Regions from separate parts of the Terrabacter sp. C0L_2 genome, predicted to be linked through region 2. Evidence: riboswitches for the same ligand, from Rfam matches in the RefSeq annotation. Region 2 holds a riboswitch; each other region holds the start of a gene.
The links. A riboswitch is a leader RNA that binds a small molecule or an ion and turns the genes downstream of it on or off. The one in region 2 is predicted to bind cyclic di-AMP.
Positions count from the first base shown of each region.

Region 1: linked by a shared signal. The riboswitch ahead of U5C87_RS07255 (C40 family peptidase) and the one ahead of U5C87_RS03795 (CHAP domain-containing protein) in region 2 are both predicted to bind cyclic di-AMP.
Region 3: linked by a shared signal. The riboswitch ahead of U5C87_RS09615 (C40 family peptidase) and the one ahead of U5C87_RS03795 (CHAP domain-containing protein) in region 2 are both predicted to bind cyclic di-AMP.
Region 4: linked by a shared signal. The riboswitch ahead of U5C87_RS16105 (CHAP domain-containing protein) and the one ahead of U5C87_RS03795 (CHAP domain-containing protein) in region 2 are both predicted to bind cyclic di-AMP.

Region 1 is NZ_CP143557.1:1,549,965-1,554,315, reverse strand. It holds gene U5C87_RS07265 (M15 family metallopeptidase) at 1-379, opposite strand, end outside; gene U5C87_RS07260 (CapA family protein) at 426-2,069, shown strand; gene U5C87_RS07255 (C40 family peptidase) at 2,112-2,630, opposite strand; cyclic di-AMP (ydaO/yuaA leader) riboswitch at 2,697-2,854, opposite strand; tRNA gene U5C87_RS07250 (tRNA-Gly) at 3,137-3,210, shown strand; gene U5C87_RS07245 (acyl-CoA dehydrogenase) at 3,484-4,351, shown strand, end outside.
Region 2 is NZ_CP143557.1:811,850-816,200, forward strand. It holds gene U5C87_RS03785 (hypothetical protein) at 1-382, shown strand, start outside; gene U5C87_RS03790 (sortase domain-containing protein) at 400-1,206, shown strand; cyclic di-AMP (ydaO/yuaA leader) riboswitch at 1,491-1,683, shown strand; gene U5C87_RS03795 (CHAP domain-containing protein) at 1,688-2,563, shown strand; gene U5C87_RS03800 (alkene reductase) at 2,829-3,899, shown strand; gene U5C87_RS03805 (GNAT family N-acetyltransferase) at 4,005-4,351, opposite strand, start outside.
Region 3 is NZ_CP143557.1:2,063,928-2,068,278, forward strand. It holds gene U5C87_RS09600 (hypothetical protein) at 1-123, opposite strand, end outside; gene U5C87_RS09605 (MFS transporter) at 191-1,441, shown strand; gene U5C87_RS09610 (metal-dependent transcriptional regulator) at 1,471-2,166, shown strand; cyclic di-AMP (ydaO/yuaA leader) riboswitch at 2,419-2,583, shown strand; gene U5C87_RS09615 (C40 family peptidase) at 2,586-3,365, shown strand; gene U5C87_RS09620 (DsbA family oxidoreductase) at 3,450-4,133, shown strand; gene U5C87_RS09625 (carboxymuconolactone decarboxylase family protein) at 4,170-4,351, opposite strand, start outside.
Region 4 is NZ_CP143557.1:3,502,608-3,506,958, reverse strand. It holds gene U5C87_RS16110 (helix-turn-helix domain-containing protein) at 1-164, opposite strand, end outside; gene U5C87_RS16105 (CHAP domain-containing protein) at 484-1,335, opposite strand; cyclic di-AMP (ydaO/yuaA leader) riboswitch at 1,338-1,524, opposite strand; gene U5C87_RS16100 (cytochrome c biogenesis CcdA family protein) at 1,739-2,485, opposite strand; gene U5C87_RS16095 (TlpA family protein disulfide reductase) at 2,482-3,099, opposite strand; gene U5C87_RS16090 (prolipoprotein diacylglyceryl transferase family protein) at 3,096-4,097, opposite strand; gene U5C87_RS16085 (DUF305 domain-containing protein) at 4,178-4,351, opposite strand, start outside.

The sequences.
Region 1 (4,351 bases), 740 kb from region 2:
CGATCGGCGCGCCTGCCGCTGCGGCCGCCTTCGCCATGGCCCGGGTGTCGTCGGCGGCCACGGCACGGATGCGACCGCCGCCGCCGATCCCGGCCTCGCTCGACCGGACCAGGTCCGGCGGCACGTAGTCGGCCTCGACGCGCAGCAGCCGGTCCACGAGCGTCACCGACCAGTCGTCGTAGCCGCGAGGGACCGTGAGCACGTCGCCGGGGTCGCACGAGGGAAGTCGGCCGAGCGCCGACGCCGGCGGCGTCGCGACCGAGGGTCCGACGACCAGCGCCAGCGCGAGACCGACGGCACCGGCGGCACCGGCGACGACCCGTGGGCGGCGCGCAGCCGACCTGCGGCGGGCGTCGTCGGGGACGGCGGTCTGGGGCATTCGCGGAACCTCCGCCTTTGGGGTGGCTGGCGCCTAGGCTAGCCGCGTGGGGAGCATCGGGAGGGCCCGTTACGCGTCGATCGGCGTATGCGTGTTGCTCGCGGCCGCGTGCACGACCGGGAGCCCGCCGCCCGACGCAGGCACGGCCACGGGCACGACGTCGACGCCCGCCGGCTCGTCGGCCCCGCCGTCACCCGCGACCTCCACCCCTGCAGCGACGACGTCGACGACCCCGGCGACGACCTTCCCGCTCGCCGTCGTCACCGGTCTGACGAACCTCAAGGCGAACGTCTCCATTGCCGAGCTGCGTGACCTCGCCGGCAAGGGAACGCTCGTCGTGCCGTGCGGTGTGAAGCTGACCGCACCGGATCTTCCTGCGCCACAGGCGTCCTCGGCGTGCGTCCCTGCGGACAAGATCGCTGCGGCCCTCGTGGCCGGGCAGAAGCGCATCGCGCTGCTCCCACCCGGCCTCGTCGAGCCGGCGACCAAGGTGCTCTCGATCCGGGGCAAGGGCCCGTTCGGCATGTTCGGCCCCGACCTCTTCGGTGACGAGCAGGCGCGAGCGATGGACTATCCCGTCACGGCGACCACAGCGCCCGGCGGGCCGAGCCTCGACCCGCGCTGGACGGCATACGACTCCTCACAGGTCTGGACCATGACCAACCTCGGCAGCCTCTGCTCCGACCGCGGCGCGGCGACGCAGGTCGTCTCGCGGGGCCGGGGGTGGGACTGGGTCTTCGGGGGCGGTACCGCTCGCTACGCCGCGCCGGCGGTCGTCGACCCGCCGGACCACGAGCCCTACCGCTCGGTGCTGCCTGTCGACACGGGCAACGCCGGCGCCACACCCCAGGTCATCAAGCGGTCGGACGTCGCGATCGCCGACCACGAGTGCCCGGTGGTGCCCGACTCGACGTGGAAGCCACAGCTCGGCACCACGGCGGTCTTCAGCGTCCCCGAGGCGGTGCTGCCCCGCTGGCGCGACACCCTGGGGCTCGACGTCGTCTACCTCGCGGCCAACCACATGAGCGACAAGGGCGTAGCCGGCATCGAGTCGACGCTGCGCCTCATCGACAAGTACAAGATCCCGCGGACGGGCCTGGGCCGTGACCTCGACGAGGCCATCGAGCCGGCCTACGTGCAGGTCGCGGGGCTCAAGGTCGGCTTCGTGGCCGTCAACGACGTCGCCGGGGTGGCCAAGGCTGACGCCGACACCGCCGGCGTCCCGTGGATCACCGAGAGCAACATCCGCGAGGGCGTCCGCCGGGCCAAGGCGGCCGGCGCCGACCTCGTCATCTGCAACCCGCAGTGGTGGGGCGGCGCGGAGTACCACGACGACCTCTGGCCCGTGCAGAAGCGCCAGCTCGGCTGGTTCGACAAGGCGGGCTGCGACCACGTGATCGGGTCCGGCACCCACGTCGCCGGCCCCTTGCTCGTCCGCGGCCCGGCGGCCGACCCGAACGTCGTGCTCGTCAGTCCGGGCAACTACCTCTTCGGCCAGGGCTGGTGGCAGGAGACGCAGGAGGGGGTCATCCTCGACTTGTCCTTCCGCGGCAGGACCCTCGTCAACGTCCGGCTCCGGCCGACGGTGATGATCCGTCAGGCCCGGCCGGCCCTGCTCGACCCGCAGGGCGACGGACGCTACGTGCTGCAGCGGATGTGGAAGTACTCGACGACTCCCTCGGCACGCTAGCCACCGACTCCCGGGTGCCGGCGTGCCGAGGGGTCGCGGTGGTCAGCGGATGCGACCGGCCACCCATCTCGTCGTCCAGAGCTTCGAGAGCTGGACGCGCTGCCCGGGCCGCGGCGAGTGCCACACCTTGCCGGCGCCGGCGTAGATGCCGACGTGGTAGGCGCGACCGCCGGACATGAAGAAGACGAGGTCACCGGGACGCATGCTCGACTTCGCGATGCGAATCGTCTTGAGGCGCTGGGCATTTGCCGTGCGCGGCAGTGAGACGTTGAGCCTCTTCTTGTAGACGTAGTAGACGAGTCCGGAGCAGTCGAAGGACGATGGCCCCGCACCGCCCCAGCGATAGGGCTTGCCCTTCTGTGCGGCCGCGATCCTGACGGCCTTGAGACCGCGCGGGATGGCGATGGACGCCGGGGTGACGTAGGCGACGGACGTCGTCCTGACCTCGACCGGCGCTCGGGTTGCGGGGGCCGAGGCGGCCGGTGCTACCGGGGCGCTCGGCGCGGAGGCTGTGGGAGCGGGCGAGGTGCCGACGGTCCCGACCAGCAGTGCTGCGGTCACGAGTGGTGCGATGGTCAATGACTGCAAGGAAATTCGGCGTGCAGAGGTAGAAGTGGACATGGCGGGTCCTTCCCACGCCTGTGAGGTGAGCTGTCGGGTTCGGGCGGAAGTTGCCCGGCCGCAGATGCGGCTTCACCCCGAGGACTGGCAGGCCGGTCCGAAGGTGGGTCCCCCACTCCTGTCCGTTTTTCCTTGACTGCCCCACCGGTGGACAGGACTCGGCGTCCGGCGGGCCGTCCGGGGAAGACCCCGGACGATGAACATTCATCGAATGTGACAGAGAAGGTCACGAAAGCATCGCGTCCGGGCAAATTCTGGCAAGAGTTGCCACCTCAAAGACCGCCGAACCGGGCAGATGGATAGGCCGAGCGGACCCTCCGCACTCGAGTCGCTCGGTCACAGCGCCATGTGCGCCTGGGGCGAGGTCGCGTTCGCACGGGTTCGTAGGGACGGCGCGTCGCATTTGGACGTCGGGCCCTGTCTGTTGCTACGGTTGGCGACGCCTCGCAGGCGTAGTTCAGTAGCAGAACAACCTTCTTCCAGAAGGAAGACGTACGTGCAATTCGTGCCGCCTGCTCCAGTCCAGAAGGGCCCGGTCACCGCGACCGGGCCCTTCTGTTGTCCTCGCCCGGACGACAGCCGGCCACAACCTGACTCCACGGACGACCCCGACCGGCCACCCGGCATACGCCATCGGTGCGGGCCGCAGCCCCTCGTGGCCCAACTGTGACCCCTCCCTCTTGCGGTCGTTACCGGTCAGTAGCATCATGGAAGTGACCGGCCAGTAACTTGGCGCGCCCGCCGACGACAGCGCGGACGCACGACGAGCGACAGAACGCGGAGGGTCCCGAAGATGGGCCACTACAAGAGCAACGTGCGCGACCTCGAGTTCAACCTGTTCGAGGTCTTCAACCGCCAGGACGTCCTCGGAGAGGGCATCTATGCCGACGTCGACGTCGACGCGGCCAAGGACATCCTCCGCGAGGTCTCGCGCCTCGCCGAGAACGAGCTGGCCGACAGCCTGCTCGACAGCGACCGCAACCCGCCGGTCTACGACCCGGCCAGCCAGACCGTGACGATGCCCGAGTCGTTCAAGCGCTCGTTCAAGGCCTACGTCGACGGCGACTGGGGCAACCTCGACGTCCCGGCCGAGCTCGGCGGGATGGTCGTCCCGGCCTCGCTGCGCTGGTCCGTCGCCGAGATGGTCTGCGGCGCCAACCCGGCCGTGCACATGTTCACGGCGAGCTACTCCTTCGCCAACCTGCTCTGGCACCTCGGCAACGACGACCAGAAGAAGCTGGCCAAGCACATCGTCGACAAGGCCTGGCACACCACGATGGTGCTGACCGAGCCCGACGCGGGCTCCGACGTCGGCGCCGGCCGCACCAAGGCCGTCCAGCAGCCCGACGGCACGTGGCACATCACGGGCGTCAAGCGCTTCATCACCTCGGCCGAGTCCGACATGGTCGACAACGTCGTCCACTTCGTCCTCGCCCGCCCCGAGGGCGCCGGCCCCGGCACCAAGGGCCTCAGCCTCTTCATCGTCCCGAAGTTCCACGTCGACCTCGAGACCGGTGAGCTGGGCGAGCGCAACGGTGCCCACGTCACCAACGTCGAGCACAAGATGGGCCTCAAGGTCAGCACGACGTGCGAGGTCACCTTCGGCGAGCACGAGCCCGCCGTCGGCACCCTCCTCGGCGACGTCCACGACGGCATCGCCC
Region 2 (4,351 bases):
CCGCTTCAGCACCGCCCCCGGCGGCAAGATCGCCTACCAGCGCGGCAGCATCAAGGTCTCGAGCGCCGTGGCCAAGGCGATCTCGGCCGGCGAGTCCGTCGTCGTCATCCACGGTGTCGACTACAACAAGGACGGCAAGTACTCCGGCGACACCAAGAGCGACCTCATGCCGTCGCTGCCCACCGAGGCGACCGACCCGGCCCTCTGTGGCGCTCTTCGCGTCGCGCCCGCCGGCGGCATGCACACCGGTGGTGGCCTCGCCGCCGACAACCTCAAGAGCGGCGGCCAGAACGAGGCCCTGATGCTCGTCGGTGGCGGCGCCCTGCTCGCCGCGGCCGGGTCCGGCGCCTTCGCCGCCCGTCGCGCACGCTCGCGCGCCTGAGCGACGGGACTCCTCCCGTGAGCGAGCGCACCCAGTCCCCGGACGGTGACCGCCCCACCCGCCCCGCCCGCCGAAGTGGCGTGAGTGGCGCGGGTGTCAGGGCAGCCGTCGCGGTCACGGCCGTCTTGGTCGTCGTCGGGGTCATCGCGCTCGTCCTCGGCCTCCGAGGGACGTCGGGGACCCCCGGCCCGCCGCAGCCTGCGGCGGCCGGGGTGCCCTCGGCCGGCACGTCCACCTCGAGCCCGCCGACCTCCCCGGGTCAGGGCGGGACACCGTCAGCCGGCCCATCTTCGAGCACCTCGGCAGGCACCAGGCCGAGCGCCGAGCCGGGCGCGAGCGACCCCAACGGCTTCGGGGACTTCCTCGAGGCGTCCGAGCCGACGTCGATCGAGATCCCGTCGATCGGGGTGCGCTCGTCGCACTTCGTGCCGCTCAGCATCCAGCGTGACGGCACGATCTCGGTGCCTGGCACGGCCCAGGAGGTCGGCCTCTACGACGCCGGCCCCACCCCGGGGCAGCTCGGCCCCGCGGTCCTCGCCGCGCACGTCGACACCCCGTCCGGGGTGCCGGGCATCTTCTACGAGCTCGGCAGGGTCCGCGCCGGCGACGTCGTCAAGGTGTCGCGCCGCGACGGCACGCACCTGCGCTTCACCGTCGACAAGGTCGCGGCCTACAGGAAGACGCAGTTCCCGACCGAGGCCGTCTATCGGGGCGACTTCACCAAGGCGGAGATCCGTCTCGTGACGTGCGGTGGGCCGACCGACAGCCGCAACGAGTACCGCGACAACGTCGTGGTCTTCGGCCACCTCACCGGCACGAGCTGAGGCCGCGCGGCGGCGACCACCCGAGGTATGCCGTCGGGCCAGCTCCCAGGGTCCGGCGGACTACCCGCCGCCTCATGTCGAGATACGACGATCCGCTGTGATCCACGTCTCAGCCAACGCAAGGTAAAGCGCGGGTATAGGCACGCACTCCGGACATTCAGGGGCGTTCCCCGCGCGTCGTCGTTACCGTGGCGTGACATTTGCCAGTTGACTCGTTTACTCTTCCCAAGTCCGGCCACCAGGTCGGGCTCTCGTGAGGTGGACCGCCTAGTCCTGTCACCGCCTGACGAGAGAGATCAAACCTTGTGACAGGAGCGGAGGAACCACACGTTTCTCCGGGCGTCCGGCGCAACGACTCCGGACGTCCTTGGGGTTAAGCCTTGGCCCCCGCGCGACGAAGTCACGTCTCTCGGGTCCGAGGCCGGGCACCTTTCCGCCCGAACCCGACAGCTAACTTCGTAGGCGCGGAGAGGCATCAAGCGTGAACTCAGAGAACATCCGCGGTCGCCACCGTGCACCTGGCCGCCACAATCCCCTCAACGAACTCAAGCTCCTCGCCCGTGAGTCGGCTCAGCCGGCCATGAAGGCCGGTGCCGTCGTCGCCGCCACGGGTGGCCTCGTCGCCACCTTCGCCAACCCGGCGAGCGCCGACACCCTGTCGCCCAACTCGGGCAACGTCGCTGCTGCAGGCTCCGAGGCCGCGGCCCCGGCTGCTGTCGGCCCCGCGACCGCCGCGGCTCCCGCCGTGTCGACCGCCCTGTCGAAGATCGGCTACGCCCCCGCGGTGCAGCAGTCCGTCGCCCAGCGCGTCGCCAAGCCGAAGCCGCAGGTCATCGAGGACGTCCAGGTCAAGACCGAGCGCGCCGCCGCCAAGAAGGCGGCCGCCGAGCGCAAGCTCGCCGCACAGCGCGCCTCGCGGGACCTGACCCGCCGCACGCTGACCGGCACCACCTCGTCGGTCAAGTCGACGGTCAACGGCAACGTGCCGAGCGCCTCGTCCGGCATGCGTTCCTCGCACAACTGGGCCACCGCGGGCCAGTGCACCTGGGGCGCTCTCGCCCAGTGGTACAAGTCCGAGGGCTACTACCCCGGCGGCTGGACCGGCAACGCGATGGTCTGGGACACCGGCGCAGCCTCCGCGGGCTACACCGTGAGCGGCACGCCCCGCACGCGCTCGATCCTCGTCATGGAGCCCGGCGTCCACGGCTCCTCGAGCGTCGGCCACGTCGCCTGGGTCACCGGCGTCAGCGGCAACCAGGTCACCATCATCGAGATGAACGCCCTCGCCGGCGCGTACAACTACAACACGCGCACGCTGACCGACGGTCCCGGCATGAAGTACATCTACGCGCCGTGACGGTCCGTCGATGACCGCGGAGTTCCACGCGAACTGAGCGCACGCGAAGGGGAGGATGCTGCGGCATCCTCCCCTTCGTCATGTCCCCACCGACCTGCCGCCACGAACGCCGCAGGCGGGTGGGATCGCCCACACGCCCAACCCTGGACACGCGGGAATGATCGCCGCCCTGCACGCCTTGTCGACTAGGTAGTTGAAGGCTCCATCGATCACGGTGGTGCCGCCAACCGTCATCGACAGCCCCCTACACGTGAGGAGCAGGCCTGTGTCCACGGCCTTCGAGAGCATCCGCATCGGCCGCTGGGACCTCCCCCAGCGCTTCGTCATGGCACCGCTGACGCGCAACCGCGCGGGCGAGGGCCAGGCGCCGACAGAGCTCAACGCCGAGTACTACGGCCAGCGCGCCAGCGCCGGCCTCATCATCACCGAGGGCACCCAGCCGAGCGCCGTCGGCCAGGGCTACCTCGACACCCCCGGCATGCACTCCGACGAGCAGGTCGCCGGCTGGCGCCTCGTCGCCGACGCCGTGCACCAGGGCGGCGGCCACGTCGTCGTCCAGCTCATGCACGCCGGCCGCGTCGCCCATCCCGACAACAAGGGTGGCCTCGAGAGCGTCGCCCCGAGCGCCATCGCCGCGCCGGGCGAGATCGTGACCCCGAAGGGTCAGCAGGCGTATGCCGTCCCGCGCGCCCTCGAGACCGACGAGATCCCCGCGCTCGTGGCCGAGTTCGTCCACGCTGCGCGTCAGGCCGTCGCGGCCGGGCTCGACGGCGTCGAGGTCCACGCCGCCAACGGCTACCTGCCGCACCAGTTCCTCGCCCCGAGCAGCAACCAGCGCACCGACGCCTACGGCGGCTCGCCCGAGAACCGCGCGCGCCTGACCGTCGAGATCACGAAGGCCGTGGCCGAGGCGATCGGCGCCGACCGCGTCGGCATCCGCATCTCGCCCGCGCACAACATCCAGGGCGTGCTCGAGGAGGACGAGGCCGACACCGCCGCGACCTACGAGTCGCTCGTCGAGGGCATCGCGCCGCTCGGCCTCGCCTACCTCAGCATCCTCGGCGACCCGGAGTCCGACATCGTGCGCGACCTGCGCAAGCGCTTCGGCGGTCCGGTCATCCTCAACACCGGCTTCGGCAAGGTGACCGAGCTCGCCGACGTCGAGGACATCCTCGAGCGCGACCTCGGTGACGCCGTCGCCGTGGGCCGCGAGTTCCTCGCCAACCCGGACCTCGTCCGTCGCTGGCGCGAGGGTGCCGCGCTCAACGAGCCGAACCCGCAGACCTTCTACGGTGGCGGCGCCGAGGGCTACACGGACTACCCCGCCCTCCCCTGACATCGGCTCGACACGGCCTGACCAGCCCGGCCACGCGGCATACGACCGCTGGTGACGAAGTGCCCACTCGACGTCTCACGTCGAGTGGGCACTTTCGCGCGCGGGTCAGGTGGGCTCGGGCGGTGTCTCGCCCGGGGCGAGGGGGTCGCCGAGCGCGCGCTGCACCCAGAGGACGTCGCGCGGGGCGCCGAGCTTCCAGCCGATGGCGCGGTAGGTGCCGACCGGCTCGAAACCCATCGCCGCGTGGAGGCGGCCGCTCGCCTCGTTGGGCTGGGTCATCCCCGCGGCGGCCATCCGGTAGCCGCGTGAAGTCAGCCGCTCGAGCAGCGCCTCGTAGAGCCTACGGCCACCACCCCGTCCCTGCCGGTCGGTCGCGAGGTAGACCGACACCTCGCACGACCAGCGGTAGGCGGCGCGCTCCTTGAACGGCCCGGCATACGCATAGCCGACGA
Region 3 (4,351 bases), 1.3 Mb from region 2:
CGTCGCGACGGGGGAGCGGAGCGTGAGGGCGAGCGAGGCGGCCACGGCGCCGAGCACGAGCAGCGTCAGGGTGCGCGAGCGCGGCACGGCACTCGCGGCGCTCGACTCCTCGGCTTCGGCCACGCGCCCATGGTTTCGTCGGCTGGTCGGCGCGGCCACCCGAGTAACCCGATCGTTAGGGTCCTGTGGCGTGACCGAGATTCAGGGGGACGGCGCGGACGGGGCCGCCGGGCGGAGCGGCAGCCTGCGGGCGATCGCCCTGTCGGCCTACGGCCCCACGCTGCTCGGCTCGACGGGCGCCGGAGCGGTGTCCCCGATCGTGGCCGTCTCGGCGCGCGAGCTCGGTGCGTCGGTGGGGGTGGCCGCGCTGCTCGTCGCGATGATGGGCGTCGGTCAGCTGCTCGGTGACCTGCCGTCGGGGGCGCTCGCCGCCCGCATCGGTGAGCGTCGCGCGCTCCTCGTCGCCGCCGTCGTCGAGGCGGTCGGGATGCTCGTCTCTGCGCTCGCGGGCGGTCTCGTCATGCTCTTCGTCGGCGTCCTCGTCATCGGCCTCGCCGGCTCCCTCTTCGGGCTGGCCCGGCAGGCCTACCTCACCGAGGCCGTGCCGGTCGCGATGCGCGCGCGGGCCCTGTCGACGCTCGGCGGGGTCCACCGCATCGGCTACTTCCTCGGCCCGTTCATCGGGTCGCTCGCCATCGTGCGGTGGGGCACGGAGTCCGCGTATGCCGTGGGCGGCGTCGCGAGCATCGCCGCCTTCGTCCTCGTCCTCGTCGCACCCGACATCACGGGATCGGCCCACCGCGTCGCGGGTGGTGGCCCACCGCGCAGCGTCGTGTCGGTGCTCCTGCAGCACCGACACGTGCTGCTGACGCTGGGCACCGGCGCGATGTGCGTGGCCGGGGCCCGCGCCATCCGTGAGGCGCTCGTCCCGCTGTGGGCCGAGTCGGTCGGCTTCTCGCCCGCGCAGACCTCGCTCGTCTTCGGCGTGGCCGGCGCCATCGACATGCTGCTCTTCTACCCCTCCGGGTGGCTGATGGACCGCTACGGCCGGGTGGCCGCCGCGGTCCCGAGCATGCTCGTGCTCGGTCTCGGCATGGCGCTCATGCCCCTTGCGACGAGCCTCGTCGCCGTGACGGCCGCGGCGACCGTGCTGGGGGTCGGCAACGGGCTCGGCGCGGGCCTCATCATGACGCTCGGGGCCGACGCGTCGCCGGCCGACGGGCGCGCGCAGTTCCTCGGCGGGTGGCGCCTCTGCGCCGACCTGGGAAGGGCAGCGGGGCCGCTGGCGTTGTCAGGGCTGAGCGCCATCATGTCCCTCGGCGCCTCCGCCGTCGTGCTCGGCGTGGGCGCCGTCGTCGGGGCGGGGTGGCTGCGCATCTGGGTGCCTCGGCACGACCCGACCCGGGTCGGCGACCGCGGCGCTGCGACGAGCGGTCCCTGAGCGCTCTCCGACTCTGAGAAGGTATGACCGTGACGGACCTGATCGACACCACCGAGATGTACCTGCGCACCATCTTCGAGCTCGAGGAGGAGGGCATCGTCCCCCTGCGCGCGCGCATCGCCGAGCGTCTCGGCCACTCCGGTCCCACGGTGTCGCAGACGGTGGCCCGCATGGAGCGCGACGGGCTCGTCGCGGTCTCGGGCGACCGGCACCTCGAGCTGTCCGACCACGGCCGGCTGCTCGCCACCCGCGTCATGCGCAAGCACCGGCTCGCCGAGCGCCTGCTCGTCGACGTCATCGGCCTCGAGTGGGAGTATGCCCACGACGAGGCGTGCCGCTGGGAGCACGTCATGTCCGAGAAGGTCGAGCGCAAGATCCTCGGCCTCATCGGCGAGGGTCTCGAGTCGCCCTACGGCAACCCGATCCCGGGGCTCGACGAGCTCGGTGTGCGCCAGGACGAGGACTTCCTCACCGGCCTCAGCACCCTGACCGCGGCGGTCAAGGACGCCCCGGCCGTCGTCACGATCCGCCGCATCGGCGAGCCCGTGCAGGTCGACCCCGAGGCGCTCGCGCTGCTGACGAGCGCCGGCGTCGTGCCCGGGGCCCGCGTCGAGGTCGTGCGGGACGGGGGCCGCGTCGTGGCCGTCCGTGAGGGCAGCGAGCCCTCGACGGGCGTGTCGCTGCCCGACGACGTCGCCGTCCACGTCTTCTGCCAGGCCGCCTGACGCCGGTCGGTCCTGGCCGTTCCCCGCTGTGGCGGGGGTCGGTCTGTGGGGGTTTGCCCCCTGCTGCCGGACCCTTTTGTCAGTCCTTGCCACAGCGCGCCACGAGCCCCTCGAGAGCCTCGGAAAAATTCTGTGACGAGTGGGAACTCGGAGGTGACAAGGCTGGGGGTCTTGGGTACGGTTGGCCCCACTTGCTCTCCCCGTCGAGTGAGTGCCGTGGGTCGAACCGCCTAGTCCTGCCATCGACCCGAGGCTCAGCACGAACCGCATGGCAGGAGCGGGGGAACCACTTTCTCCGGACGTCGAGAGACGCCCTCGGGGTGAAGCCCTCCGTGGACCGAACCTGGTCCGAGCGAAGGCCGGGCAGTACCTCAAGCCCGAACCCGACAGCTCACCTCGTAGGCGTCGAGAGGTCAACCGTGGCTCAGAACGTTCCCGGGCGCCACCGCGCCCCCGGTCGATTCAACGCGATCGCAGAGCTCAAGACGATCGCCAAGGAGTCTGCTCAGCCCGCCGTGAAGGGTGCCGCGATCGTGGCCGCCTCGGGTGGCCTCGTCGCCTCGTTCGCCGGCACGGCGAACGCAGCCGACGGTTCGAGCAGCGCCGTCGCCGCCCCCGCAGCCGTCGGCCCCGCCGTCGGCACGCTCAAGGCCGGCAACGCCCTCTCCGCCATCGGCTTCGCCAAGCCCGCGCTCAAGCAGGCCAACGTCAAGCCGGTCGTCATCGAAGACATCCAGGTCAAGACGGCTCGCGCTGAGAAGAAGGCCGCTGCCAAGGCTGCCGCCGAGCGCCAGGCCGCGACCGAGCGCGCCTCGCGGTCGGCCACGCGTGTCGCCCTCAACGCCCCCGCACCCGCACCGGCGCCGACCGCCAGCGGCATCGTCGGCATCGCGCAGTCCTTCTTCGGCGTCCCGTACGTCTACGGCGGCTCGTCGCCGTCGGGCTTCGACTGCTCCGGCTTCACCTCCTACGTCTACCGCCAGGCCGGGATCTCGATCCCGCGCACGGCGTCGGCGCAGCAGGCCGCCGCGACGCGCGTCAGCAACCCGAGCCCCGGAGACCTCGTCTTCTTCGGCTCGCCGGCCTACCACGTGGGCATCTACGTCAGCCCCGGTCGCATGATCGACGCCCAGCGCACCGGCACCGTGATCGGCAACCACTCGATCTGGACGACCCCGTCGGGCTACGGCCGCTTCTGAGCCGCCCCCTCCGCTTGTTCGCTGCGCCCCCACCGGTCACCGGTGGGGGTGCAGCGCTTTTCGGACCCGTGGTTGACTGAGCTGATGACCGACCAGCCTGCCGCCGAGTCCACGACCCTCATCGAGCTCGACCTCTGGAGTGACCTGGTCTGCCCCTACTCGTGGGTGGCCAAGCGGCGTGTCGAGGCCGCCGTCGCCGCCTTCGAGCGCCCGCACGACGTCACGGTGCGGCTGCGGTCGTTCGAGCTCGACCCCGACGTGCCCGTGGGTGGGGCGGTACCCGTCAGCGAGCACCTCTCGGTGCGGCACGGGGGCGACGCGGGTGCCGGCCGGCTCATGAACGCCAAGGCGAGCGAGGTCGCCGAGGCCGACGACCTCCTCTTCGACTGGGACCGCGCCGTGCGCGCCAACACCTTCGACGCCCACCGGCTCTGCGCCCTCGCCGGCGAGATGGGCGGTCCGGCCCTGCGGTCCGCGGCCGTCGAGCGCTTCCACTCCGCCCACTTCGGTGAGGGGCTGGCCATCGACGACCACGAGGTGCTCCAGCGGCTCTCCGCCGAGTGCGGCCTCGACGAGCGGCGCGTGTCCTCCGTGCTCGCGTCCGACGAGTACGCCGAGCAGGTGCGCGCCGACGAGCAGCAGGCCCGCTCGATGGGCGTCACGTCGACGCCCTTCGTCGTCGCCAACGGGTATGCCGCCGTGTCGGGTGCGCGTCCCGTCGAGGACTACCTCGCCCTCCTTCGCGGCGTGGCCACGCAGACCGTCTGAGGCGCACCCACCGGGCGGGACGGCATACGCCCTCGGTCAGGACGCCTCGTCGGCGGCCGGGCGGCCGAACGACACGGCGGCGTCGACCCCGGCCGGTGCCTCGTCGCGCAGCTGCCGGTCGGGCAGTGCTCCGAGCGCGTCGTTGACCGTCGAGAAGGCACGACGCAGCGCGACGAACGCGGTGATCGCGAAGATCTGCCGGTCGTCGAAGCCCGCCC
Region 4 (4,351 bases), 2.2 Mb from region 2:
CCGCGGCCGCCGATCTTGATCGCGGGCAGGTCCCCGGTGCGCACGAACGCGTACACCTGGGCCTCGGTGCTCGCGAGCAGGGTCGCGACGTCGCTCAGCGTGTAGAACCGCGGAGCGACCGGCGACGTGCGCTCGAGGGCTGACTCAGTCGTTCTCCGTCGCATGGCCGAGATGATGCCATGGCTGTTCACGGGTTCAGCTACAGGCGTGAGACATGTCCAGAGGGCCCTTCGAGATTCCTGACGGGGAGGCCCACCTGGGCGGTGGCATCGACGGACCTGAGATGCGGGGCGAAACGCAGGCAACATGCATCCCTGCCCATCCCCGTTGGAATGGCCCACCGGGCTGACCGGGCTGACCGGGCTGACCGGGCTGACCGGGCCTTGGGTGCAGCGAGCCGACGATGTCGGTCGAGCCGCAGCCCGCGTGCGGGCGCCCCCGCGTCGAGCGGGGGCGCCCGCAGGCCCGGTCGTGGCAGCGGTCCTACGGAGCGTAGATGTACTGCATGCCGCTGATGTCCGTGACGGTTCGGGTGTTGTAGTTGAACGGTCCGGCCAGCGCGTTCATCTCGATGATGGTGACCTGGTCTCCGTTCACCGCGGTGACCCAGCCGAGGTGACCGGCGCTCGACGAGCCGTGCACGCCCGGCTGCATCACGACGACCGACCGCGTCCGGGGCGTCCCGCTGACGGTGTATCCGGCGTCCGCGGCTCGCGTGCCCCAGACGAGGGCGTTGCCGGTCCAGCCACCGGGGTAGTAGCCCTCGGACTGGTACCACTTGTTGAGCACGCCCCACGTGCACTGCCCGGGTGATCCCCAGTTGTACGAGGAGCGACCGCCTGCGCTTGCGCGTGGGACGGAGACGCCCACGCTGGTGTCCGCGGACGCGGACCCGCTCAGCGCTCGTCGCGCCTGGTCGCGGGAGGCACGGGCCTGCGCTTCCCGTCTGGCGGCCGCCGCCCGGTGGGCCGCGTCGCGCTTCTGCTGCACGGCGACGTCGGTGATGACCGTCGCGGCCGGTGCGTTCACGGCCTTCGGCTTCGGGGTGAACCCGATCGAGGTGAGCGCCGGCCGGGCGGTCATGCCGGGCACTGCCGTCGCGCTGCCGGACGTCGTCGCGGAGGCGGGGCCGGTGACGGCGGGCGCGCTGGCGCTCGAGCTGCTCTCGGCCGAGGCCGACGGGGCCAGCGTGCTGATGAGCCCGCCGGTGGCGGCAAGGATCGCGGCCCCCTTCATGGCAGGCTGCGCGGACTCGCGGGCGAGGGTTCCAAGCTCGGTGAGCGGGTTGGGTTTGCCGGGGGGTCGGTGCCGGCCGGGACGTCGGGTGGTGTTCATCGGTGGCCTCTCTCGCGCCTGCGGGGTTAGCTGTCGGGTTCGGGTCGGAGGTGGTGACCCGGCCGGCGCGTGAGCGTCGGCTTCACCCCGAGGACGTCGCGGCTGCGTGTCCGGTGGTGGTTTCCCCGTTCCTGCCGTGCGTGGTGGGTGTGGACTCCTCGAGGTGGCAGGATTCGGCGCCTCGGTGAGTGCCCGGAGTGGGCTGGGTGCAGGGCGAGTACGACGGGTAGCTCGCCTGCTCAGGGATGTCCGTCGGGCCGTGGGCCCGGTCGGGTCGGTCATGTCATGGGTGGTGGAGGGTGTGGAGGGTGTGGAGGGTGTCGGTCGGTCCTTCTTTCGGTCGAGGTCTCGGTGCGCAGGTGGTGCGGCTGGGGGGAGTGGCGGGGACGGTTGGTCAGGGCGTTCAGATGACCGTCTGGAAGTTGTTGATGAGGCGTGACTGGAGCCACGTGATGACCGGTTCCCAGAGACCGCCGAGCATGAGGGTCCCGACGGTGAGCAGGACGATGGCGCCGGTCAGCCGGATGGGTTGCCGGTGTCGACGCAGCCACTCGCTGGCTCGGCTCGCTCGTTCGTACCCGGCTGCCATGGCCAGGAAGGGAAGGCCGAGGCCGAGGCAGTAGGCGAGGGCGAGGGCGACGCCGCGGGTGACCGTGCCGGACTGCGCGGACAGGGGAGCGGCCATGGCGAGGATCGCCGCGAGTGTCGGGCCCTGGCAGGGTCCCCACCCGATCCCGAAGGCGACGCCGAGCAGCGGCGCACCGCCCAGCCCGGTGGGTGGGCGCCACCGGGGCGTCAGCGACCAGGAGCGGCCGACCCCGAGAGAGACCAGGGCGGTGATGACGACGACCGCGCCGCTGACTCGCAGAAGGCCGGACTGGTGTTCCTGCAGCGTCAGGGACGCGGCCGCGACGATCCCGGCGCCGACGAGGAAGACGGTGCTGAAGCCGAGCACGAACAGCAGCGCCCCCAGGACCATCCGACCGCGGCGGCGGTCAGCGAGCGGCTGGTCGGACAGCCCGGTCACGTACCCGAGGAAGCCGGGAACGAGCGGCAGCACGCACGGGGACGCGAACGAGACGACGCCAGCGAGCGCGGCGACGCCGAGTGCCACCAGGACCGGGGCGGCCGTCAGGTCGGTGGGCGTCATCCGGCCCGCACGTCCTCGACGAGCCCGCCCAGCGTCGCGGCGGTCACCGGCCCGAGCACGCGGGCCGCGATCCGGTGCTGGCGGTCCAGGACCAACGTCGTCGGGGTGGCGGCGGCCTTGCCGTTGAGCGACAGCATCCGCTGCCCCCCGTCGTAGGCGAGCGACGGGTACGGGACGTGGTTCGCGCGGATGAACGCGAGAGCGGACTCGGGGCCCTCCTTGGTGTCCAGCCCGATGAACGCGACGTCCTGGTACCGGGCGGTCAGGGTCCGGTAGGCCTTCTCGAGCGCGGGGGTCTCGGTGATGCACGGCGGGCACCACGAGCCCCACACGTTGACGACGACGACCTGACCGGAGTGCTCCTGCAGCGACCAGGTGCGCCCGTCGACGGTCGGTCCGGCCAGGGCCAGGGCCGGGCCGCGGTCGGCGGCGTCGACCCGTTCGACGCTGCCGTCGCCGGAGACGTACCCCTTCCGGTCCCCGGAGCGGGCTTGCGCCGCGACGGAGCTCGCCCCCGACGTGCCGCACCCGGCCGTCGTGACGAGCACGGCCACGCCCGTGGCCACCCACGCCAGGCGGGCACCGGGGACGTGTCGCCGGCGGAGGCCGTTCACGATGGGTCTCCCGCCCGTGATGACGCGGACCCGGGCGCTGCCTGGTTGCTCTCGGCTGCGGGTTCAGCTTCGCCCTCGAGTGGGGTCTGCGCGTCGCGGGACGGGCGCGTCATCGTCCGGCGGCGGAGCCGAGCCGCGGTGGTGACGAGCCACGCGGCTGCGGCCGTCACGACGACCGCGGCGATGAGCTGGGTGCCGGTCAGGCCGGCGAATGGTCGTTCGTCGATCCCGCGTGCCGCGTCGAGGGCCAGGCGTTGCCCGGCGTAGAGCAGCGCGAAGATGCTGATCGCGACGCCGGGCATCGGCCGAATCCAGCGGGAGGCCAGGACGAGCAGGAGCGCGATCGCGGCGGCGGCGAGCAGGTCGTAGGCGGGGGTGAGGTGGTAGGCGCAGCCCGCGTAGAACGCGCCCGGGTCCGTGCAGCTCTCGCCGAGACCCGGAGCCCGGGCCGGACTGGGGGAGAAGCCGGGTGCGAGGACCGAGCCGGGCTGGACCAGGTATCCGATGCCCCACGTGCCGGTCAGTGGCCGCCCGAGGTGGTCCCCGAGCAGCAGGTCACCGATCCGACCCACCGCGATCCCGGCCGCGAGCGGGGCCGCTGCGGCGTCCAGGACCGGCAGGACCGGGACGCGGCGCCGGCGCAGCACGACGAGTGCGCCGGCCACGCCGCCGAGGAGGCCGCCGAAGAGGGCCATGCCGCCGCGCCAGACCTCGAGCATCTGCCACAGCGAGGTGAACTGGGTCGGGTGCGAGATGACGTAGTCGACGCGTGCGCCGACCAGCCCGGCTGGGATGGCCCACATGACGGCCGCCTCGGCGGCGCCGACGTCGAGGCCCCGGCGCTGCAGCGTCCGGCGCAGCAGGGCCCAGGCGAGCACGATCCCCACTGCGGACAGCAGCCCGTGGGGTGAGATGCCGAGCACGGTCGGCACGGTCGGGTAGCTCCACTCGGCTGCGGGCGGCGCCGCTGCCGCTGCGGCAGTCGCGGCCGTCAGCACGTCACGTCCACAACGATCGTCGTCTCAGGCTTGGACGGAGTCTCTGTTTGGGGCCTGTTCTCACTCACGTGTCGGGCCGGTCAGGTCAGGCTCTTCATGGTGGCGATCTCGTCGGTCTGCGCCTTGACGACGGCCTCCGCGAGGGCCTTGACCTCCGGGTTCTGCGTGGTGGACAGGACCTGCTTGGCCATGGTGATGGCTCCGTCGTGGTGCTCGGTCATCATGGTGACCCACTGCGTGTCGAACGCGGCCCC